DNA from 3 places in the Micromonospora rhizosphaerae genome. Region 1 is predicted to be linked to each of the others. Evidence: riboswitches for the same ligand, from Rfam matches in the RefSeq annotation. Region 1 holds a riboswitch; each other region holds the start of a gene.

What was found. A riboswitch is a leader RNA that binds a small molecule or an ion and turns the genes downstream of it on or off. The one in region 1 is predicted to bind cyclic di-AMP.
Region 2: it holds a riboswitch for cyclic di-AMP, as region 1 does, so the genes downstream of both, GA0070624_RS04805 (C40 family peptidase) here and GA0070624_RS30385 (coiled-coil domain-containing protein) in region 1, are expected to answer to the same signal.
Region 3: it holds a riboswitch for cyclic di-AMP, as region 1 does, so the genes downstream of both, GA0070624_RS13870 (C39 family peptidase) here and GA0070624_RS30385 (coiled-coil domain-containing protein) in region 1, are expected to answer to the same signal.

Annotation. Positions count from the first base shown of each region.
Region 1 is NZ_FMHV01000002.1:6,465,058-6,472,688, forward strand. It holds gene GA0070624_RS30375 (HelD family protein) at 1-1,160, shown strand, start outside; gene GA0070624_RS30380 (cation diffusion facilitator family transporter) at 1,261-2,175, shown strand; cyclic di-AMP (ydaO/yuaA leader) riboswitch at 2,287-2,421, shown strand; gene GA0070624_RS30385 (coiled-coil domain-containing protein) at 2,426-3,487, shown strand; gene GA0070624_RS30390 (hypothetical protein) at 3,611-4,117, shown strand; gene GA0070624_RS30395 (SRPBCC family protein) at 4,133-4,603, opposite strand; gene GA0070624_RS30400 (5'/3'-nucleotidase SurE) at 4,702-5,229, shown strand; gene GA0070624_RS30405 (STAS domain-containing protein) at 5,278-5,637, opposite strand; gene GA0070624_RS30410 (hypothetical protein) at 6,042-6,446, shown strand; gene GA0070624_RS30415 (maleylpyruvate isomerase N-terminal domain-containing protein) at 6,507-7,145, opposite strand; gene GA0070624_RS30420 (hypothetical protein) at 7,183-7,631, opposite strand, start outside.
Region 2 is NZ_FMHV01000002.1:989,027-996,657, forward strand. It holds gene GA0070624_RS04800 (C40 family peptidase) at 103-1,119, shown strand; cyclic di-AMP (ydaO/yuaA leader) riboswitch at 1,410-1,545, shown strand; gene GA0070624_RS04805 (C40 family peptidase) at 1,558-2,592, shown strand; gene dcd (dCTP deaminase) at 2,661-3,239, opposite strand; gene GA0070624_RS04815 (pyridoxamine 5'-phosphate oxidase family protein) at 3,336-3,896, shown strand; partial or broken gene GA0070624_RS04820 (zinc metalloprotease) at 3,969-4,151, opposite strand; tRNA gene GA0070624_RS04825 (tRNA-Gly) at 4,455-4,528, shown strand; gene GA0070624_RS04830 (iron chaperone) at 4,826-5,275, opposite strand; gene GA0070624_RS04835 (hypothetical protein) at 5,582-6,286, opposite strand; gene GA0070624_RS04840 (RNA polymerase sigma factor) at 6,279-6,767, opposite strand; gene GA0070624_RS04845 (maleylpyruvate isomerase family mycothiol-dependent enzyme) at 6,962-7,631, shown strand, end outside.
Region 3 is NZ_FMHV01000002.1:2,865,834-2,873,464, reverse strand. It holds gene GA0070624_RS13880 (CDP-glycerol glycerophosphotransferase family protein) at 1-1,076, shown strand, start outside; gene GA0070624_RS13875 (alpha/beta fold hydrolase) at 1,143-1,895, opposite strand; gene GA0070624_RS13870 (C39 family peptidase) at 2,013-2,840, opposite strand; cyclic di-AMP (ydaO/yuaA leader) riboswitch at 3,054-3,195, opposite strand; gene GA0070624_RS13865 (hypothetical protein) at 3,483-4,256, opposite strand; gene GA0070624_RS13860 (hypothetical protein) at 4,469-4,831, opposite strand; gene GA0070624_RS13855 (acyltransferase family protein) at 5,041-6,246, opposite strand; gene GA0070624_RS13850 (alpha-ketoglutarate-dependent dioxygenase AlkB) at 6,540-7,175, shown strand; gene GA0070624_RS13845 (TrmH family RNA methyltransferase) at 7,188-7,631, opposite strand, start outside.

The DNA of each region.
Region 1 (7,631 bases):
AGCGCCGGGAGCTCGACGGCATCCGGGACCGGGCACTGCCGAGGGGCGCGCGCCGCAATGAGGTGCGCCGCGCCGCCTTCGACGCCGTCCTCTCGGCGCTGTACGCACAGGCCCGCCAGCTGCGCGTCGGCCGGCTGCCGGAGCAGCGCGCCTTCGAGGACGAGATCATCGAGCGGCCCGAGTTCCGGGAGTTTCTCAAGGCGTGGTGGCCCCGGCTGCACCCTCGGCACGTGCTCGGCTGGCTGACCCGCCCCGACCGGCTACGCCGGTACGCGGGCGGCATCCTCGCCGGCAGCGAGATCCGGCTGCTCTCCGCCGCGTACCGGAGCCTGGACACCGAGGGGCTGACCATCGCCGACATCGCGCTGCTGGACGAGTTGGACGCGCTGCTGGGCAAGCCGGTGCAGCGGGCGAAGCCCAGGCGCGACCCGTTCCAGCTCGCCGGTGGCGTTCGCGAGCTGAGCACCTTCGCCGACCGGCAGCGCGCGGCCCGGGCCGCGGCGCGGGAGCGGCCGGCGGACTACCGCGAGTACGCGCACGTGGTGGTCGACGAGGCGCAGGACGTGTCGCCGATGCAGTGGCGGATGATCGGCCGGCGGGGCCGGCTGGCGTCCTGGACGGTGGTGGGGGATCCGGCGCAGACCGCCTGGACCGGCGACGCGGAGGAGCTGACCCGGGCCCGGGACCAGGCCCTCGGCCGGCGCCGCCGGCACCAGTTCACGCTGACCACCAACTACCGCAACTCGGCGGAGATCTTCGCGGTCGCGGCGGCGGAGATCCGCCGGCTCTACCCCGAGCTGCCGCTGCCCACCGCGGTCCGCTCCACCGGTGTGGCACCCGTCGAGCGGACCGTGCCGGCGGCCGAGCTGCCCGCGGCCACGGTCGAGGCGGCGGGCACCCTGCTCGGCGAGGTCGAGGGGACGGTCGGCGTGATCACGCCGGTGCCGCGTCGGGACGAGGTGGCCGGCTGGCTGGGCGAACTGGGCGGCTCCCGGCTCCAGGTGGTGACGAGCCTGCAGGCCAAGGGCATGGAGTACGACGGCGTCGTGCTGGTCGCGCCGAGCGAGATCCGGGCCGATCCGGGGTCCGGGGTGCGGACCCTCTACGTGGCCCTCTCCCGCGCCACCCAGCGCCTCACCACGATCGACCCGGTCACCTGATCGGGGGCCTGGGCCGGGTGGGCAGCGGGCAATCACTTGCATATATAGCGATGTGAACATAGATTGGATCGGGCCCGGGCGAAGGACGGAGGGTGTGGGCGTGGGCGCAGGTCATGGGCACCACGGCTCGGTCACCAACGCCGCACAGCGCCACCGTGGCCGGCTCTGGGGCGCCTTCGGGCTGCTCACCGCCCTGATGCTGGTCGAGGCAGCGACCGCGTTCGCGACCGGCTCGCTGGCCCTGCTCTCCGACGCCGGGCACATGTTCACCGACGTGCTGGGCATCGGCATGGCGCTCGCCGCGATCACCGCGACCCGGCGCGCCGACACCGACCCCCAGCGCACCTTCGGGCTCTACCGACTGGAGGTGCTGGCCGCGCTGGCCAACGCGGTGCTGCTCGGCGGCGTCGCGGTCTACGTGCTGATCGAGGCGGTACGCCGGTTCGGTCAGCCACCGGAGGTGCTGGCCGGGCCGATGCTCGCGGTGGCGCTGCTCGGCCTGCTGGCCAACCTCGCCGCCTTCGCCCTGCTGCGCGGCGGCGCGCAGGTGAGCATCAACCTGCGCGGGGCCTACCTGGAGGTGCTGGGCGACCTGCTCGGCTCGCTCGGGGTGATCGCCGCGGCGCTGATCATCGCGCTCACCGACTGGTGGTGGGTCGACCCGCTGGTGGCCGTTGCGATCGGGCTGTTCATCCTGCCCCGCACCTGGCGGCTGGGGCGGGCCGCCGTCCGCATCCTGGTGCAGGCCGCCCCGGAGCACCTCCAGGTGACCGCGGTGCACGACCGGCTGGCCGCGGTGCCCGGCGTCGCCGAGGTGCACGACCTGCACGTCTGGACGCTGACCTCCGGGATGGAGGTGGCCTCGGCCCACCTCACCATCGCTCCCGGGGCGGATCTGGGCGAGGTGCTGGCCGCCGCGCGGACGGCCCTGCACGAGGACTTCCAGATCGATCACGCCACGTTGCAGATCGAGCCCGGAGCGTCGCCCGGGTCCTGTAGCGCCGTCGAGTGGTAATTAGGGCAAACTTAAATCTGCGTGGTTGTTGTCCATCAATGCCGGTTTCGTCCGGTCTCGCGCCGGTAGGCTCGGTCGCGGCCTCCGCCGAGCGGCGCCCTCCGGCGCCTGCGGTGGCCGTCGCCTAATCGCCCGCCTGCGGCGAGCCGGGGAACCACGTTCGTGGGGTGCATCCGCCTCAGCGCGGTAGGGATCTTCCGTCCCGAACCCGTCAGCTAACCCGGTCGGCGGCTGACGGAAGGACACCTGAATGCCATCAGTGGCACCCGTACGACGGACGGCCGCCCGATTGGCGGCCCTGCTCGTCGCGGCGCTCGCCCTCGGCGTCGCAGCCGCGCCGGTCGGCACCGCCGTGGCGGCTCCCCCGACCGGCCTGCTCGCCCCCGCTCCCGGTGGCGACGACGAGGGCGGCACCCCGGAGCTGCGGGCCCAGCTCGAGGCGGCCAGCAAGGGCTGGCTGGAGGCGAAGGCGGCGTTGGCCCGCTCGGTCAGCCGGCAGCAGCAGCTCACCGGCCAGCTCAAGACGATCGAGGCCGAGCTGAACGTCCGGGCCGCCAAGGTCGGTGAGATCGCCGGGGTCGCGTACCGGACCGGGCGGCTCAGCGCGGCGTCGGCCCTGCTCAACAGCGCCACGCCGGAAGGCTTCATGGACCGCGCGGCCGCGCTGGACCAGGTCGCCGCCAACGAGGACCGAGCGCTGCGCGACCTGGTCGAGACCCGGGACCAGGCCACCCGGACCCGGACCGCGCTGAACGTCGAGATCCAGCAACAGCGCAAGCAGGTCGCCGTGATGGCCAAGCGCAAGCAGCAGGCCGAACGCGCGCTGCAGGTGGCCAACAACCGGGCCGCCGGCGGCGCCACCCGGGGTACGTCCACCGCCAACGCCGATCCGGCCCCGCGCAACGCCGACGGCTCCTGGCCGCCGGAGTCGTGCAGCGTGAACGACCCGACCCCGGCGGACGGCTGCATCACCCCGCGCATGCTGCACGCGCTGCAGGAGGCCAAGGCGGCGGGCTTCACCCGGTACGTCTCCTGCTACCGACCGAGCGGGTCGGGCGAGCACCCGAAGGGCAGGGCCTGCGACTTCGCGGCGCAGCAGGACGGCTTCGGCGGAGTGGCCTCCGGCGGCGACCGGACCTACGGTGACAACCTGGCGGCGTACTTCGTCCGCAACGCCGACCCGCTGGCCGTGCTCTACGTGATCTGGTTCAAGCAGATCTGGCTGCCGAGCAGCGGGTGGAAGGCGTACAGCGGCGGCAACGGCGACCCGTCCAGCGACCACACCAACCACGTGCACGTCTCGGTCTACTGACCCCCGCGTCGGTGGCCCGCCCGATCCGGCAGGCCACCCGACACGGACTACGCCCCTGGACGTACGCGGGATGTCGCCGCCGGTGCCACGACGCGGCGGTGTCGGCGGACGAGCATCGGGGTCATGAGCCGACTCTCCCCCGCCGCCCGCAAGGCCCTGCTGACCCTGCACCTGGTCACCTCGCTCGGCTGGCTCGGCGCGGACCTGGTGCTGCTCACCCTGGGCATCGTCGGGCTGCGCGGCGCCGATCCCGCGGTGGTCTACCCGGCGGCGGGACTCGTCGTCACCTACCTCTTCGCGCCGCTGAGCGTGGTGGTCTGGCTGGTCGGGGTGGCGACCGCGCTGCTCACCCCGTGGGGGCTGCTGCGTTGGCGTTGGGTGCTGGTCAAACTCGTGCTCACCACCGTCATGCTCGGCCTGGTCCTGCTGCTGCTGATGCCGACCGTGCGTGGGCTCGGCGAGCTGGGTCCGGCGGTGACCACCCGCGACCGGCTCGACCTGGTGATCCCGCCGATGGTCTCCACCAGCGTGCTGATCGTGGCCACCGTGCTCTCCACCTACAAGCCGTGGGGTCGCCGCCGGGTCCGGGCCGGTGGGAACCGGCGGCCCGTGGCCGCGGGTCGGCCCTGAGCGACCACCGCCGGCTCAGCTCGCGGCGTCCGGGCCGCGCTCGAGGGCCGCGCCGAGCCGGGTGGCGAGCCCCAGATGGGCGGCCCGGGCCTGCCGGAAGGCGTACCCGAACAGGGGCGCCGGTGCGGAGAGGGTGATCTCGACGTCGATCCGGACCACGCCGGCCGGCTCGTCCTTGAACCGGGTGTGGTTGCGCACGGTGGTGGCGGGCCACTGCCGGGCCACGGTCACCACCTCGTCCTCGGTCGCGATCAGCACGTCGGCCTGGTAGGTGACCGGGAAGCGCAGCGGCCCGACCGCCAGCCGGTCGGTGATCGCGTAGCTGGCCAGCGCGCCGGGCCGGGGCGGCACCCGGCGGACCGCGACGACCAGCGGGTGCAGCTCGCCCTGGCGGGTCAGATCGCCGAGGAGCGCCAACGCGTCCGCCCGGGAGCAGCGCGCCTGGACGGTGTAGCTGAACGTGTCCCGGCTTAGCACCTCGTCCACCCCTCACCGTCGGCGGTCCGCCCGATCGTCCCGTACGCCGGCCGGCCAGGCAACGGCTGGCCGGACATGGCGGCTGCCGGGGCTGGACGATCTCCGGGATCAACCGGGGCGCGAACGCCGGCCGCGCGGTGCTGCACTCGGGCACGGTGGGCGCCGCGTTCACCGCCGCCGCGAACGGTTGCCGGGCGATGGCGGTCTCCCTCGACGTGCTCTCCGCCGGGGAGGCCACGGCCGCCAGCGGGGGCGCCGCGGTGGCGGCAGCCGTCCGGGTGCGCGACGCCGAACGCCACTGGTCCACGGCGGCCCGGGTCGCCCTCGACCTGCTGCCCCGGCTGCTGGCCGGGCCGGTGGAGAGCGTGCTCAACGTCAACGCGCCGGACCTGCCGCACGGGCGGCTGCGCGGGGTGCGCCAGGGCTCGCTGGCCACCTTCGGTCAGGTGCAGATGACGGTCGCCGAGTCGGGGCACGGCTTCGTACGCACCTCACTGCAGGAGCCCGGACAGGCCGCCCAGCCCGGCACCGGCCTCGCCCTGCTGGCCGACGGGTACGCCTCGGTCACCGCCGTCCGGGCGGTCACCGAGGTCTCCGACGTGGATCTCGCCAACCTCGGCGCAACGGATGACTGAGCCGCTCCGGCGGGATGCCCGGACGACGGTGGGGCGGACGAGGGGCGGTCAGGCGCCGGGAAGGACCTCGCGGGTGGCCGCGGCGAAGTAGGGCTCCGGGGCGCCGAAGAGGCCGAGCAGGCCGGTGACCCAGAGCTGCCGGTGCACGAACCGGCTCGGCTCGATCACCACGAGCTTGACGCCGCTGACCTCGCAGGTCTGGAAGCCGGCGACCATGGCGCTGATGCCGACGGAGTCGATGAAGGTGACCAACCGCATGTTCAGCTCGATACGGGACGGACGCCCCTTGGCGAGCACCTCGGCGATCGCATCACGCACCTCGTACGCGGTGTCGACGTCGATCTCGCCCCGCGGGACGATCTGAACGACACCACCCGGCATAACCGACTTCACGATCGACAGGCTCACGCGAGCACCTCCACTCGCCCGTAACCGGGCGCCTCATCAGTACGCGGGCCGCGACCGAGAGTATTCCTCCGACGGCCTCGGTCGCCACCCCTCGGGATGAGCAATTCGCGGACTGGGCACACCTGGGCACCCGGATCCGAAACTTCCGGTTCCCACTCTCTCGACGACGGGTTTCTCACTCTTCAACGAACGACCGGGGCCGGCCGATCCGCCGAACCAGGGTAGCGGTCCGAGGCGGGCCGGGCGCGCACCCGAACGTCGGCGCGTTCGGGTGATTGACCTCTCGCACCTGCAGGGTTTGCGCCGCCGCCGGGCTGGGCACGGTGGAGCGAACAGTCCGCGCCGGACAGACGCCGGAGTCCGAAATGGCCGCCGGGCTTCGGCACCCCGAGGAGGTAAGCACGATGTTCGGAACCACCCTGCTGGAACGCCGCAGCAAGCCCGAGCGAATCGCGGACCAGGCGTGGCAGCACCTGGTCTCCGCCGTCAGCTCCGCCGGTGACAGCGTCCGGGACACCGCCCGGTCGGCCCGCCGCAGCGGCTCGGGCCTGGCGGACGAGGCCACCGACCTGGTCGGCTCCGCCGCCGACGAGGCCCGCCGCCGGGCCACCCTCGCCTTCGACGCGCTCGCCGGCCGCCGCCCGGCGCTGCCGTGGACCCTGCTGGTCAGCGCCACGCTGGTCGGCGCGGCGATCGGCTGGGCCGCCGGCACCGCCGCCCGGGCCGCCGGCAGCCGGTACCGGGCGGTCGACGGCATCGAGTTCGTGGACGTGGACCGGCCGAACTCCCCCGTCGGCCTGGACGGCTGACATCCCGCGCCGACGACATGGCGGTGCCCCCCGGCCCGGGGGGCACCGCCATTCGCCTGATCAGAACGCGGTGACGTTCGCCGGCGCTCGCTCGGCCCGGCTGAGCGCGCGGAGCACGGCCGGCTGCCCGTGCCGGCGTACGGCCAGCCGGGCGAGCAGGGCGAGCACCGGGTCCAGCACCTCGGCGGGCAGCTCGGGGGTGGGCACGCCGACGCTGACCGCCAGGTCGTCGGAGTGCACCGCGATCTCCATCAGCCGGGTGGTCAGGTAGTCCTCCAGGGTGAGTGACCAGGGCCCCCGGGCGAAGTGCACCACCCGCCCGTCCGGCTCGGCCGGCAGGGCAACGGCCAGCTCCTCCACGGTGGCCCGAGCGTCGGCCACCAGCGCCTCCGGGCCGTCGGCGGCGACCCGCTCCCCGGACCGCCGGACACCCACGTTCACCTCGTCGTCGAGGGCCGCGCCGATCCAGGTGCCGCGGGCGTAGTGGCCGAGCAGGCCGACCGGCTCGCCGGCGGGGACCGGCTCGGCCAGCACCCCGGGCACCGCCAGCAGCTGCCAGGCGAGGTGACCGGCCAGCCCGCCGACCCGGAACTCGGCGAGCGCGCTCGGGGAGTCCCACCGCTGCGCCACCGCCGGGGCGGCGAGCAGTTCCACCGCAGAACGCGCGGCGGTCAGGTAGACCGTCCTGATCGGATGCATCGGGCGTACCCCTCTCTCACGGATCCGGTCCCCGAGCCTACCCACGAAGATCAGCGGGACGGCCGGTCCAGGTGGTAGATGATCCCGTCGCCGACCGTCTCCCGGCGGATCCCGAGACCGTCCACCGGTCGTCCGGCCGCGTCCCACCACGGGTACCGGCCGCGTACCCGGGCAGCAGCACCACCGTGCGCACCCCGGCGGCCCGCAGGTACGCCACCGAGGCCGGGTCCGGGAAGGTCTCGCTCGCCGCGCGGATCCGCTCCTGGCTCGCCGGGGTGAACGAGGCGAGCCCGTTGACCAGCCGCGGGAAGCCGTCGGTCGACCAGAGCATGACGTGGAACTCCCGGGTGCCGTCGCTGGGCAGCACCAGGGCCGGGCCGTCCAGCCCGCGCAGCGCCGCCGGCTCGGCGGGCACCGGCACGCGCGGGGTGCGGTTGACCCCCTCCAGCAGCACCAGCAGCAGCGGCAGGACCAGGACGGGGCGGC
Region 2 (7,631 bases), 5.5 Mb from region 1:
TTCCACTGGCGGCCTTCCCTAATGTGGGGCACCGACCGCTGTGGGTCGTCTGCCTCGACCTTCCCTCTCTCGAGGCGCCCGCGGTCGGTTGCAAAGGAGTCGGTGCCGGTGGCAACCATGCCCCTCCATCGTCACGCCCCGAGTCAGCCGCGCGTCCGACCGGTCGGTGTGCGCCGGGTCGTACATCGTCTGCTCACCCTGGTCGCGGCCGTCGCGGTCGGTGCCGGGCTCGTGGCCGCTCCGGCGCACGCAGCGCCCTCGGTGGACGAGATCGACGCGATGATCGACAAGCAGTGGGAGAAGCTCGAGCCCACCATCGAGGACTACAACAAGATCCGCGCCCAGCTCAAGGCCAACCAGAAGAGGTCGGCGGACCTGCAGAAGAAGATCGCGCCCCTCGAGCTGGAGTCGGCGCTCGCCCTGAACCGGGTCGGCGACATCGCCGCCCACTACTACAAGGATGGCCCGTCGCAGGAGATCGGCGCCCTGCTGGTGACCACCAGGCCCGGCACGCTCGCCGAGCAGCTCACCATGCTCGACCGGCTCGCGGCCGAGCAGCACAAGCAGGTCGCCGGCGTGCTCGCCATCCGCGACAAGTACAACCGGCAGAAGCGGAAGCTGGACGAGCTGATCGCCACCCAGAAGAAGCAGCAGGCCGAGCTGGCGGCGAAGAAGAACGCGATCAACGCCGAGATCAAGCGGCTGACCGCCATGCTGCCGAAGACCTCGGTGCGGGTCGAGGGCTGCCCCGCCATCGACGGCGTGGTCAGCTCCGCCGCGCGGATCGCGATCAGGACCGCCTGCGCCCAGGTCGGCGACCCGTACGTCTGGGGTGCCGACGGCCCGGACTCGTTCGACTGCTCCGGCCTCACCCAGTACGCCTACAAGGCGGCCGGCATCTACCTGACGCACCACACCGGCGACCAGTGGAACGAGGGGCGGGCCGTCTCCCGCTCCGACGCCCGTCCGGGTGACCTGGTGTTCTTCTACAGCGACCTGCACCACATGGGCCTCTATCTGGGCAACGGCCTGATGGTGCACGCGCCCCGGACCGGCAAGCCGGTCCAGGTGTCGAAGATCAGTTACATGCCGGTGGCCGGCTTCCGCCGCGTCACCTGATCCCGGCCGCCACGACGATGAAGGCCCCCGGTCGCTCGACCGGGGGCCTTCGTCCTGTGGACCGGTGACTACTGCGGCGCGCCCACCGAGGCCGGCAGGATCTGTACGTCGTCCAGGTTCCCGTTCCGGTCAATAGCTTACCGGTTAATGATGTTGCGTGAAGGAAACCTTCAGAGGGCGTGGAAAGTGCGTACGGAGTGTCATGGCGTCGCGAGTTGCGGATCGATAACGACCGTCTCTACTCTGATTCATCGTCGACCGGTAGCAGCACCGCCCACCCGGGCGGTGACGGTCCGACACCGCCGAGTCGCCTCCGGGCGAGCCGGGGACCCAGGTACCTGGGGTGAATCCGCAGCAGTGCGGTAGGGCGGCTCCCTTCTCGCCCGAACCCGTCAGCTAACCCGGTAGGCGGTCAGCGAAGAAGGAGTACGGAGCCCGGTGGCACATCATGCCCCGTGGCCACCGTCGGTCCGGTCGATCGACCGGGTCGCGGCTGCGCCGCGTTCATGCTGGTCCCGCTTCACCACCGCCCTCGCCGCCCTGGCCGGCATCGCCGTCATCCTGACCGGCGGCGCCACGGCGGCCCATGCCGAGCCGTCGATCGCCGAGATCGAGCGCCAGATCGACCAGGACTGGAACAAGCTCGAGCCGATCATCGAGCAGCACAACGCCGCACGTCAGGACCTCGCCCGCAAGCGGAAGCAGGCGGACGTGCTCGCCAAGCAGATCGCGCCGCTGCAGCTTCAGGTTGACCTCGCCATGGGCCAGGTCGGTGGCCTCGCCGCCGAGGCGTACAAGGGTGAGAGCGTCTCGACGGTGAACGCGCTGCTGGGCAGCCGGTCGCCGAGTGACGTGGTCACGGGCCTCGAACTGCTCGACCGGTTCGCTCACCGGCAGCAGCAGCAGGTACAGAACGTCCTCGACCTGCGCAACCAGCTGGCCGCCAAGAAGAAGCCGCTGGACGAGATGATCGCCCAGCTCACCCGCACCGAGGCCCAGCTGGCGGCGAAGAAGAAGCAGATCAACGCCGAGATCGACCGGCTGCAGAAGCTCCGGCTCAAGGTGTACGGCAGCGGCGGCGCCGGTCCGCTGCGGCCCGCCCCCTGCCCCTCGGAATACGTCTCCGGCCCCGGCGGCATCGCGGCGAAGTTCGCCTGCGCCCAGATCGGCAAGCCGTACGTCTGGGGAGCCGACGGTCCGGACTCGTACGACTGCTCCGGCCTGACCATGGCCGCCTGGGCCAAGGCCGGCGTCTCACTGCCGCACAACGCCCGGCAGCAGCGGGCGGTGACCGCCCGGGTGAGTCGGGCCGACCTGCGCGTCGGCGACCTGGTCTTCTACTACAGCGACCTGCACCACGTGGGGATGTACGTCGGCAACGGCTGGGTGGTGCACGCCTCCCAGGCCGGCGTGCCGATCAAGATGAAGCGCATCGACGACGGCCCGATCAACAGCTACGGCCACCCGAGCTGAGGTGCAAGCAGGGGTCCCCTCTTAACGTCTCATGCCGAGGAAGGGGCCCCTGCTAACGCGTGCCGGGGTCAGCGGGTTGGCCAGGTGCGCCAGTTCTGCCAGGAGCGGCTCGGTGTCGGCCCGCGCTGCCCCTGGTAGCGCGACCCGTAGATGGCGGAGCCGTACGGGTGCTCGGCCGGCGAGGAGAGCCGGAAGATGCAGAGCTGGCCGATCTTCATCCCCGGCCAGAGGGTGATCGGCAGGTTCGCCACGTTGGAGAGCTCCAGCGTGACGTGCCCGGAGAAGCCCGGGTCGATGAAGCCGGCGGTGGAATGGGTGAGCAGCCCGAGCCGGCCCAGGCTGGACTTGCCCTCCAAGCGACCCGCGAGCTGGTCGCCGAGCGAGATCACCTCGAGCGTCGAGGCGAGCACGAACTCGCCCGGGTGCAGCACGAACGCTTCGCCCTCCGGCACCTCGACCATCGAGGTCAGGTCGTCCTGCTGCACGGCGGGGTCGATGTGCGTGTAGAGGTGGTTGTTGAAGACCCGGAAGAGCCTGTCCAGGCGTACGTCGATGCTGGACGGTTGCACCAGCATGGGTTCGAAGGGTTCCAACGCGAGCGTGCCCGCCTTGATCTCGCTGACGAGGTCCCGGTCGGAGAGCAGCATTCGCACACCATAGCGCGGTGCCGGATGCCCTCACCGGAGCGGATGACTTGGCGCGTCTCGCTCGCCTCTCGTACATATGTTCGATAGACTGTCCACATGGCTTCCTGGTCCGAATTCGCCGCCGACGAGCCCCGACTCGCTGACGAGATCCGCCTTCTCATGCAGCAGTACGGGCCGGGCTTCGGCTATCTCGCCACGGTCCGCCCGGACGGCGGCCCCCGGGTCCACCCGGTCTCCCCGGTCATCACCGATGAGGGGCTCTTCTGCTTCGTCATCGACTCGCCCAAGCGCCGCGACCTCGAACGCGACGGTCGGTACGCGCTGCACTCGTTCCCGCCCGAGGAGACCGACGACGAGGCGTACGTCGCCGGTCATGCCCGCCCGGTCACCGACCAGGCGCGGGTGGCGCGGGTGGCCGCGACCGGCCGGGCCGCGCCGCAGGTCGACTGGCGGCTTTTCGAGTTCACGGTCGACGTGGCGATGCTCGCCCGCCGTGACCAGGCCGGCCCGGCCAGCCAGGGAGGCCGCTCCGGTCGGCCGGCGGTGCAGGTGTGGCTCGATCCCCGCGCGGCCGCCCGAGCGACCCGGCCGTCGGCCGGGCCGGAGGGTCGGTTGCGCGGCCGGCACGGCTTCGACACCCGCCGACCCGCCGCCTGAGGCCGCAAGACGCCGGTGCCGGCCCCGTCGTCTGACGGAGCCGGCACCGGCTGCGGTACGTCGCGTTACGGCCGCGCGGTAGCCGTTCCACGCGGTCAGCATCCGGCTCGCCTGCCCAACGGTGAACTGGTGCATGCACGAGTCGTAGGTGTAGTCCATGAAGTTGGTGATCGGGTCGAGGCGGGGCGTGGTGCAGGTGTCCCGCCCCGCCGGGCACTCGAACGCGGGCGACGCCTCCGCCGGGGTGTCGTCGACGCGACGCTGGCGGCACGCCGGGTCAGCAGGTTGGGACGGAGTCCCATGGGCCCACCTCTTTCTGCCGGCGCGAACGGGGGACATGTCGCGCCGGGTCGGAGAACGTGTGGCAGACGTCACAGCCGATGAATCCATTTGAGAACGTCCATATATTGCCGCAGGGAAACTTTCTGTCACTTCGGCGCATGACGGTGACTCAAGATCGGGTCAGGCCGGGTTCCGTCGCAGGCGGAGCCGGGTGTGGGCGCGCCGGGGGTGCCTGGGTGCAGGGAGGCGGTGACGTCAGGTACAGTGGTGCCGCCTGCGGGTGTAGTTCAATGGCAGAACATCAGCTTCCCAAGCTGACAGTGCGGGTTCGATTCCCGTCACCCGCTCCACACGAAAGGCCCTGGCCAGGACGAGTCCCAGGCCGGGGCCTTCGGTTTGTGGGAAATCACCTTTCCGGTGCCGGGCCATCCACGGGCCATAGGCTGGCCACCCGATGCCAGTGGTGCGATCCGATTTTTCCGCAGGTCACACGCACTCATCGACCGCTGTCGGTGCCTGTCCTTCACGCGTGGCTGCATTCGAGAAAGCGCTCAGAGATGTGGCTCGGAGGGTCGTGACGGCGGGTGCTGAGGCGGAGCCGTCCGCACCGCTAACCGAGCGCCACGCGCGGCGATCGCGAGCAACAGTCAGGAGACCGCAGCCTTCACCAGCTCGACGACCTTCTTCTCTACCACGGGGCTCCACTTTTGGAGCGCGTAAGACACCGGCCACAGGTCCCCGTCGTCGAGGTTGGCCGCGTCCTGGAAGCCCAGGGTCGAGTACCGGTAGTTGAACTTGCCCGAGTCCTGGAAGAAGACGACGACCTTGCCGTCCGCGTTCGCGTAGGCGGGCATCCCGTACCAGGTCTTTGGCGACAGCTCCGGGGCGGTAGCGGTCACCGCCATATGCACGCGTTCGGCGAGCGCACGATCCTCCGGCGCCATCTCCGCGATCCTGTCTAGGACCGCCTGCAGCGCGTCGGCCTTCTTGGCACCCTTCTTGCCCTCGGCCCGCAGCTCGGCGGCGCGCTCCTTCATCGCGGCACGCTCCTCGGCGCTGAAGCCGTCGGACTCGGTCTTGGAATTCTTCGCGGGCATTTCCGGGCTGCCTTTCGACGCTCAAGGCTCGGCGCGGTGCCGGCCATCTTCAAGGAAGGCTAGGCCCGACGACACCCTGGCGCTTCTCGATTCCTGATCGGATCGGGGCCAGCCGAGGCGTATGAGTAGCGGCGCTCTTCACTGAGGGATCGGTCGGGTCTGCCGCGATCGGCGCGCTGAGGTGTCGCAGATCAACTGGCGGACGAATGTCGCGCAGCAGTCGACGGAGGACAAGGCGTCCACCGACGACACTGCCTGTTCGTCGACCTGTTCCCCAACGGCAAGCTCTGCCTCTGAGCCGCGGAGCTACGGTACGCGGACGAGGGAGGCGTAGGCGGCGCGCCCGACGGCCGCCTGGTCGGGTTCGATCGAGACGTAGACCCGTTCCGGCCAGGGCGCGCGCACGCTGGCCGTGGCCGGCGTCGGCTCGTCGCCGCAGGGCACCTGCAGGTCGGGGGAGTTGGGCGGGGGTGTGGGCCGGCTCCCGGCCGCGTTCGCGGTCGAGGTTCCGGCCCAGAAGCGCGCACGAAGCGTCCCTTCACCGACGCACAGGACCTCGAATACGTAGACGCCGGTCTTGTTCTCGCTGTACCCGGTGCCGCTGATGCCCTGGTCGCCGCGCAGGACGGGCCCCCCGCCGCTCATGATGATCGGCCCCTTGCCCTCACTCCTGGGCTTCCTGTTGTCCACGTCTTTGGTCCCGAGCGCGGCGGCCGCTGCGGACGCCAGGTCGTCGAGCTGGGCCGCGGACAGCGCCGACGGGGACGGCGAGGGGCTCGCTGCCGCTGGCGGCGGGGCGGATCGGTCGGCGTCGACCAGGTTCGCCACCGCGGCGCCGCCGGCCACCGCGAGCCCCACGCCGGCGGCGACCGCGGCCACGCCGGTGCGGCGGCGACGGCGTACCGCCCGCAGCGCCTCCGCGGCTCCCGGTGGGCGGATGTGCGTCAGCGCCTCGGCGCGCAGGAGGGCGAAGGCCTCCCGGGTCTGCTCCTCGGTGAGTTCCTCAGGCATGCGGTACCTCCGTGTGTGCGGGGCGGAGCCGCACGGCGAGCGTGGTGCGACCGCGGTGCAGCCATGACCTGACGGTGCCCTCGGGCACCCCCTCGCGGTCGGCGATCTCGGCGACCGGAAGGTCGGCGAGGTAGCGCAGCACCATCGCCCGGCGCTGAGCGGCCGGTAGCGAGGCCAGGGCCTCTACCAGCGCGATGCGGTCGGGTCCCGGCCCCTCGACGACCGGCTCACCGCGCTCCCGGAGGTGAAACGCCCGCATCGTGCGGATCCGCCGCCAGCGGCTGGTCGCGAGGTTCCAGGCGACCCGACGGACCCAGGCGGCGGGGTCGTCGTAGCCGGAGACCTGCCGCCACCGGGCGAGCGCCCAGCAGAACGCCTCCTGGACGACGTCCTGCGCCTCGTGCCGGTCGCCGAAGTAGGCGTAGACCTGCACGGTCAGGTCGGCGTAGTGCGCCGCGTAAAAGTCGTCGAAGTCCGTCATCGACGACTACACGCAGGGCCGGGTCACAACGTTGCGATCCTCCAGGACGAACTTGATTTCGCCGTCGCACAGGGCGCACGCGTCCGCGTAAGACTCCACCGGCCGGCCAAGGTAGATCCAGCGACGGATGTGATCGGCGTCACCTACGGACGCCGATCGTTGCGCCGTGACGGCCCCGTGTTCATGCTGCGGGCATGACTGAGCTGGACGACAGCATCGCGGCTTGGCGGGAGTCGTTGGAATCGGTCCTGGTGATCGGAGAGACGCTCGCCGACAGTGACTGGAACTCGCCGACGGAATGCCCCGGCTGGAGTGTCAAGGACGTGTACTCCCACCTGATCGGCGGCGAGCTGTGGATGGCGGCCGGCCATCCGCGCCCCGAGCGGGGTATCGCGCACATCGCGGATGAGCCGGTCGCGGCGCGACGGCACACGTCACCCCCGAAGGTGCTCGACGAACTACGCGAGGTGTACCGGCAGCGGTGCGCGCAGACCGCCGAGGTGCCGCCGGATCCCGAGCAACCGGCGTTCACCGCGTGGGGTCAGCCCGTCCCGCTGGGCACGCTGTGGCGCCACCGTGCGTTCGATGTCTGGGTACACGAGCAGGACATCCGCCGAGCAGTCGGACGGCCGGGCAACCTCGACTCGCCTGGCGCACGGATCGCGTGTGGACAGTTCATATCGGCGCTGCCCGTCGTCGTGGCCAAGCGCGCCGGAGCCCCGTCCGGATCGGTGGTGCGGTTCAGCGTGGCGGGCCCGATCGCGTTCGACCACTCGGTCCTGGTCGGTGACGACCGTCGCGGACGGCTGGTCTCGGGCAACTCCGAGCCGGTGACGAGCCTGCTCAGCATGGATTGGGAAAGCT
Region 3 (7,631 bases), 3.6 Mb from region 1:
ACCTGGAGCGGATCGGCCGGCCGTTCATGGTGATGCTGCGCGAGCCGGAGTTCCTGCCGACGATCGCGGCCGCCACCACCGCCCCGGTGGTCTTCTGCCCGACCCTGAAGACGATGGACGAGGCGCTGGTGCCGAGCCTGCGGGTGGCGTTCTACGTCAACCACGCGGCGAAGAACAGCCACTGCATCCGGTTCAACCAGCTCACCCACGTGCAGCTGCACCACGGCGACAGCGACAAGGCGCCGAGCGCGAACCCGGTCTCCGCCATCTTCGACCGGATCTTCGTGGCCGGGCCGGCCGCGATCGAGCGGTACGCCCGGGCCGGCGTGGAGATCCCGGCGGAGAAGTTCGTGGTGGTCGGCCGCCCGCAGGTGGAGGCGATCGAGGTACGCCGGGAGCCGGCGCTTGGACTGACCGACCCCACCGTCCTCTACACCCCGACCTGGACCGGGCACCACGCCGACACCAACTACTGCTCGCTGCCGGTGGCCGAGACGGTGATCCGCCGGCTGCTGGACCGGGGCGCCACGGTGATCCTGCGGGCCCACCCGTACACCTCGCAGAACCCGGCGTCGGCGCGGCAGCTCGCCCGGCTGACCGAGCTGCTCGCCGCGGACCAGGCCCGGACCGGCCGCCAGCACCGCTGGGGCGCCGCGGCGACCCGCGAGCTGAGCCTGACCGAGTGCGTCAACCGCTCCGACGCGCTGATCTCGGACGTCTCCGGGGTCATCTCGGACTACCTCTACTCCGGCAAGCCGTACGCGGTGACCGACATGGGCGACGAGGGGGACCGCTTCGCCGAGCGGTTCCCGTTGGCCGGCTCGGGTTACGTGCTGCGCCGGGACATGTCCAACGTGGACGAGGTGCTGAAGGAGCTGCTCGACACCGACCCGTTGGCATCGGCCCGGTGGGCCACCCGGAGCCGCTACCTCGGCGACTTCTCCGCCGAGTCGTACGCCGAGGCGTTCCTGGACGCGGCCCGCCGGGAGCTCGAGCCGGGCTGGAACCCACCGGCCCCCCGCCGCGCAGCCGACGCCCTCGTTCAGGACGGCTCACCGCTCTCCCCCACCGCCTGATCAACGGCGGGGACGGTCACCAGGGCGAGCCTCGCCCTCGGATGGCGACGTTGGTCCGAACCGGGATCAGTGATAGGGGTCCAGGAGGGAGAGGACGACCTCCGGGTCCTCCACATGGGCGTTGTGGCCGAGGCCGGGCAGGGTCGCCACCGGCACGCCCAGCTCCTTGAGCTGGGCGTCGGTGACCATCGGGTCGTGCTCGCCCCGGGCCAGCAGCACCGGCACGTCGGTCGCGGCGAGCAGCGCCGGCAGGCGCGGCTCGCCCACCGCGAAGGCGGCCGGGTCCATCGCCAGCCGCCACCGGCCGTCCTCTCGGCGCAGCCCGGCGTCCACCACCGGGTGGTCCGGTGCGAAGAGCCCGGCCAGGCCGGAGACCCGCAGGTAGCGGCGGGCGGCCTCGTCCCGGCTGGCGAACCAGGTGACGGGCCGCTCGGCCAACTCGCGGGCCTTGTCGAGCTCGGCGGGCGACCAGACGGCCTTGATGCCGAGCCCCACGACGGCATCCACCGGCAGGCCGACGCTCCGCGCGGCCAGCGCCAGCGCCACCACCCCGCCGAGCGAGTGCCCCAGCACCACGAGTCGGTCCCGCGGCCCGAGCCGCTCGGCGACCGGCCCCAGGCTCGCCACCACCCGCCGGGCCAGGCCCTCGAAGGAGTACGCCGGCAGCGGCGGCGACCAGCCGTGGCCGGCCAGGTCGGGGGCGAGCCACCGGCCCGGCCACCGGTGCTCCAGCAGCGGCGCCCAGGGCAGCCACACCTCGCCGGTGGCGCCCATGCCGTGCAGCAGCAACAGGTGGCGGGTACCCGTCTCATCGGCCATGGCCGCAGTCTGCCATCGGTCGGACATCATCCGCGAGAGCGCGGACGGCGTTGGGCCCGCAACGACGTCGGGCGCCGGCTCCCGATGGAGCCGGCGCCCGACGGTCAGTGCAGGTGATCAGGCGGAGTAGCCGCGGGTGGCCGCCCAGTTCGCCAGGTTGATGGTGGTGATCCAGTACGACGGGTACGACGGGTTGGCCGAGTCGGCGATCCGCACGGTCCGGCCGTCGTCCTTGTAGCCGACCACCGCGATGTAGTGGCCGCCCGGGAACGAGTGCCAGCCGCCGTCGGTGTCGGTGGCGGAGCCGGCGATGTTCACCACGACGCCGCGGCCGTCGGTGATCGCGTTGACGACGTCGGCCTGGAGCTGGTCCATCTGCGCCGGCGTCGCGGCCTGGCCCGGGATTTCGTGGGTCTTGTACGGACTCCCCTTGACCATCTGGTTGAGCCCCCGGGTGGTGTCCTCGGCCGAGTTGGTGCCGTTCACGGTGGCGCCCAGCGGGGCGACCATCGCGTCCTGGGTGGTCTCGACGCCGCTCGCGCTGAGCGCGTTGCGCACCGCGGCCGGGCCGCAGTTCCAGTAGGCGGTCTGCGCCTCGTAGTTGTAGTCGAGGACCTTGGTCGACGGCGGCTTCGGCGCGGCCTTGCGGGTCAGGTCCGGGTCGGGCTTGGCCGAGGTGGCGCTCGCCGACGGCGAGGCGCTCGACGGGGACGCGCCGATCCGGGCCTGGCCGCGGGTGGCGACGTCACCCAGCCGGGGGGCCAGCTCGGCCACGGCGGCGGCGCTCTCCTGGCGGACGGGTGCGTCGTCGGAATGGGCGAGCAGGGCGCCGGCGCCGGAGGCCAGCACGAGCGCGGCGGCGGAGCCGGCGACGATCTGGTAGGGGCGCTTGGCGGCGAGAGCGCGCAACTGCTGCTTACGGCGGTGCTTCACGTGATCCTCCACGAGCTGGAGCGGCACACGCCGGCCCGGCGCGCGGAGAAGCTCACGCGCGACGATGGTCGTGGGCGGGGGTGGGCCGCGGGGAACGGGGGCGCCCGGTCAGCCGGGCATCGGGGCGGGTGCCGGAATCAGCTCGCCGAGCGGGCGAGCGACGGCACCGCGGCGCCGTGGAGGCGGGGGGACGACCGAGGGGCGGGACCAGGCTGCACGAGATGGAACTCCTTCCGACACCGCCTACCGGGTTAGCTGACGGATTCGGGCGGGAAGTCGCCCTACCGCGGGCCGTGGCTCGCGGATTCACCCCGGACGTGCACTGGGTCCCCGGTTCGTGATGGTCACGATTGAGCGGGTCGGCGCGGCGTCGCCTGTTGCGATCGGAAACCGCACCGGACGCGCAGACACTACCGGCGGGCACGGCCCCAAACAAGCACCCCCACCTGCGTAAACCTCGAACATCATTACTCTGACCGGAACAGCCCGTCACTGACGTCACTCAATGGGACAAGCAGTTATGACGGGACCGCCGGGCGACAATCGGACATCCGGTGGCGACCGGCCCGCAATTGCGGGGGTCAATCACCCGACCTGATCCAGATGACCGTTTCGGTGTTTGCGTGACCGGGCTCACCAGATTCACATCACAATTCAGCCAACCCGCGCCGGACGCCAGCGGGCCGTCCGCGCCCCCGCCGGGGCGATCGGGGCCAGGGCCGGCGCCGCCGATCGGCGTACCGGGGCATGGCCGGGGCGCAGCCGCTGCGCCGCGGCGTACGCCTCGACGGCCAGTGCCCGGGCCGCCTCGGCGGCCAGGTCGGCGTCCCGCCAGGCCCGCCGCTCCCGTTCGGCCGCCGCCCGATAGCCGGCCAGCCTCCCGTCGCGTACCGCCCGGGCCAGGACGATCTCCTGCTCGGCCGGATGCCGGCGCGGGTCCCACCCGTTCCGGTGCGCGAAGACGTCGGCAAGTTGCCGCGCCGTCAACTCGCCCCGCCAGTGCGCCGCCATCGCGGCGTGGTGCAGCCACCGCTCCCGGGCCGCGTACTCGGCCGGGGTGCGCGGGGTACGTGGAGCGGGCAGCACGGCGGCGCCGGCGAGCCGCCGGACGGCATCCTCGGCCTCGTCGTACGCCTGCCAGGCCCGGTCGACGTCCGCCTGGACGGCCAGCCACTGCTCCCGCCGTCGACGGGCGGTCTGCGCGGCGCCGGCGGCGGCCACCGCCACCTCGTCGGCGTACCGGCGCAGGTCGGCGAGCTGTGCCTCCTCCGCCGCAGCCGGGGCGGGCTCAGCGTCGGGTGGAGCCTCCCGCTCCGGGCGGGCCACCAGCCCGGCGAGCACGGCCACGGCCAGCACGAGCAGGCCCGACCAGATGAGGGCGGCCCGCGGGACCTCGATCAGAAACTGGTAGAGAACGGTCTGCATGATCGGCACCTCACGGAAGCGGATGTGGTGGAGTGGTCCGCACGACCCGACGGGGTGGGCGCGACCGGGCGCCGCGGGGCCGCCGTCGGCCGGGTGCGGGGTGAGGTCGGTGGTGAGTTGCGGGCCGTCGCCGCGGGCAGCAGGGCCGGGACGCCGCCGACCGGCGGTGTCGGTCAGCTGGCCGGCGCGGGAGCCGAGGGTGGCCGCGGTGTCGGTCAGCCGGCCGGCGGGGCGCGGGAGCCGAGGGTGGCCGGGGCGAGACCGACGAGGGCGCGGTGCCGGGTGACCGGGACCACGACCGGGCGGGCGATCGCGGGGACGGAGCTGCCGGCCGGAGGGGCCGACGCGTCGGTGGTGGCGGCGACGTCGACGGAGGCGTCCGACCGCGGCGTGGGCGCGGCGAGCCGGGAGGCCGGCGACGCGTGGTCGGCCGGCGCGTCGGCGACGGCCGGCCTGGCAGCGGCGGCCCGCTCGGCGTGCCCGGACGCCGCCGGGCCGACGGGCAGCGCGGTGGCGCCGAGGGAACAGGCGACGGCCACAGCCAGGCTGGTGAGCATGCGGGCGGTCCAGCGCGCCATCCACCACAAGGGACAGCTGAGCGCGACCGGGAGCACGCGTCCACGCTACCCCCGATACCGCCCGCGCCGCACCGCCTCCGGGCGTGTCGCGACGAGGGGATCGGCGGAGACCGACCATCGTGGACGGTCATCGGCCGAGTCGTCTGCGGCACCGACGTCACGGGGGCGCCTCGTTCGTTGACGGGGGGTACGGGGCGGCCCAGGCTCGCTCAGGCCCGATCGCGCCGTCCGGCGTACTCGATCGGCCGGGCCGCGCCGTCGCGCTCACCGACCGGTCCGGACGGCGTCCGTTGCGACGGCAGGATCGGCGGTGTCCGCTCGCCGGCCCGGCGAGGCGGTCCCAGCCGGCGCATCATCGGCGTCTCGACGTACCGGTGCATGGCCGCGGCGAGCAGCAGGTTCACCAGCAGGAAGCCGAGCACGGCGAGCGGGCCCCACCAACCGGGCAGCCCGACGCCGCGGTGGCCGGTCAGCCGCAACACGGTGACCATCACGAAGACGTGCACCAGGTAGAACGCGAAGGAGACCTCACCGAGCCAGACCATCGGGCGCGACCGCCACGGCGTCCGCCGGCCACGCACGTCGGCGTCCGCCGCGGCCGTGATGACCAGGAGGTACGCCACCGCCAGCAGACCCGCCCAGAGCTCCGCCCGGATCCACTGCGCGGCCACCACCCAGGTGGCGACGAAGATCAGGCTGGCCGCGGTCAGGCCCGGCCCCCGCCAGCGGCCCCGACGCATGAGCTCGGCCGCGGCCACCCCCATCCAGAACTCCAGCGACCGCACGAGCGGGAAGATCTGGGTGAACCACCAGCGGCTCTCCTCGGGGACCAGGTGCTGGGCCGGCCAGAGCGCCACGATCAGCAGCGGCGCGGCGACCACCACCGTCCAGAGCGTGGCGGGCCGCAGCCGGCGCAGCACCGGCAGCGCGAAGGGCAGGCACAGGTAGAAGAACAGCTCACAGGAGAGCGACCAGCTCACCGTGTTGACGCTGTAGAAGTAGCCGGGAGTGGGGTTCCAGGCCTGGACCAGGAAGAGGTTGCCGAGCGCCGCCCAGAGGTTCACCGGGTCGGCGAACCAGAGCCCGACGAGCAGCACCACCGCCCACATCAGCAGGTGGTTCGGGTAGATCTTGGCCAGCCGTCGGCGCAGGAAGGTCCGTCGGCGCTCGCCCGACCGGTACGACCAGACCAGGACGAATCCACTGAGGATGAAGAAGAATTCCACGCCGGACAGGCCGAGGGCGAACAGCCGGTCCACGACCGCCTTGTAGTCGGGCTCGGCGACGATCCGCATGGTGGCGGCGTGGAAACCGAAGACCAGCAGGGCGGCGATCCAGCGCAGCCCGGTCAGCGAGGGCAGTCGGCTCGCCGGCACCGAGGTCCGGGCAGGGCGGGTGGTCGGGGCGCTCGTCATGCCGGGAACCCGACCGTCACCAGGGTCACCAGCATCTGCGTCTCCTCCTCGGCGGGTCGTCGACGGGCGGTCGCCGCGGCGGGCCCACGACGCGCCCCGATCACGCCGCCGCCGGGCACCCTACCGGTTGATATGCCCGGTCGCTCCCGAGCCGGAGTGGCGACCGGCAGGCGGGACCCGGGGCAAGGCAGGGTTGGCCCACGGGTGGACCTGGCTGGACCGACCATGACGTCCGCCGGACCGCGACGACGACGCTCGTACGCCTGTTCGAGGGAAAGGGTAGGATCGGTGTCGTGTCCGACGTCGCCTACCAGCCCTCGATGCTGGATTTCGCCGAGCAGGGCGCGACCCTGGGCCCGCTCGCCGGCCAGCTGCGCCGGCACGAGCTGAGCCGGGGCGCCTGGGTGGACCACCTGCCCGGCTGGGTGCGGGGCTCCGACACGGTGCTCGACACCCTGCTCCGCGACGTGCCCTGGCGGGCCGAGCGCCGCACGATGTACGACACCGAGGTCGACGTCCCGCGCCTGCTCTGCTGGTACGCCGGCGGCCGCCCGCTGCCCCACCCGGTGCTCACCGCGGCGCGCGAGGCGCTGACCCGGCACTACGCCGACGAGCTGGGCGAACCGTTCGTCACCGCCGGGATGTGCCTCTACCGGGACGGGCGGGACAGCGTCGCCTGGCACGGGGACACCCTCGGCCGCTCGGCGCACACCGACACCATGGTCGCCATCGTCTCGTTCGGCTCGCCGCGTCCGCTGCTGCTGCGCCCGCGCGGCGGCGGGGCGAGCCTGCGCTTCCCGCTCGGCCACGGCGACCTGGTGGTGATGGGCGGCTCCTGCCAGCGCACCTGGGAGCACGCCATCCCCAAGACCGCCCGGCCGGTCGGCCCCCGGGTCAGCGTCCAGTTCCGCCCCGCCGGTGTGGCCTGACCCCTCCCCCGGTCAGAGCAGGCCGGCGAGCTTGTAGAGCACCAGGGAGCCGGCGACCGCGACGTTGAGGCTGAGCCCGTGGCCGACCATCGGGATCTCCACCACCGCATGGAGAGCGTCCAGAGCCTCCGGCGGGATTCCGCTCGCCTCGTGACCGAGGACCATTACCGTCCGGCGCCGGGCGGCGGGCAGGTCACCGAGACGGATCGCCTCGTCGGCCAACTCCACGCCGAGAACCTGCGTGCCGGCCGCCCGCTCGGCAGCGAGCCAGCGCAGCGGGCTGCCGACCCGGTGCACGCAGCTTGGTCGGCGCAGCGTGTTGCCACGGGCGAGAGCCTCGTCGACCCAGCCGAACGGTGGGACGGCCAGGCAGGCGCCCACGGCGTCACAGGTACGCAGCAGGGTTCCGAGGTTGGCAGCGTGCATCGGCCAGAGCGGGGCGGCGATCAGGTGGCC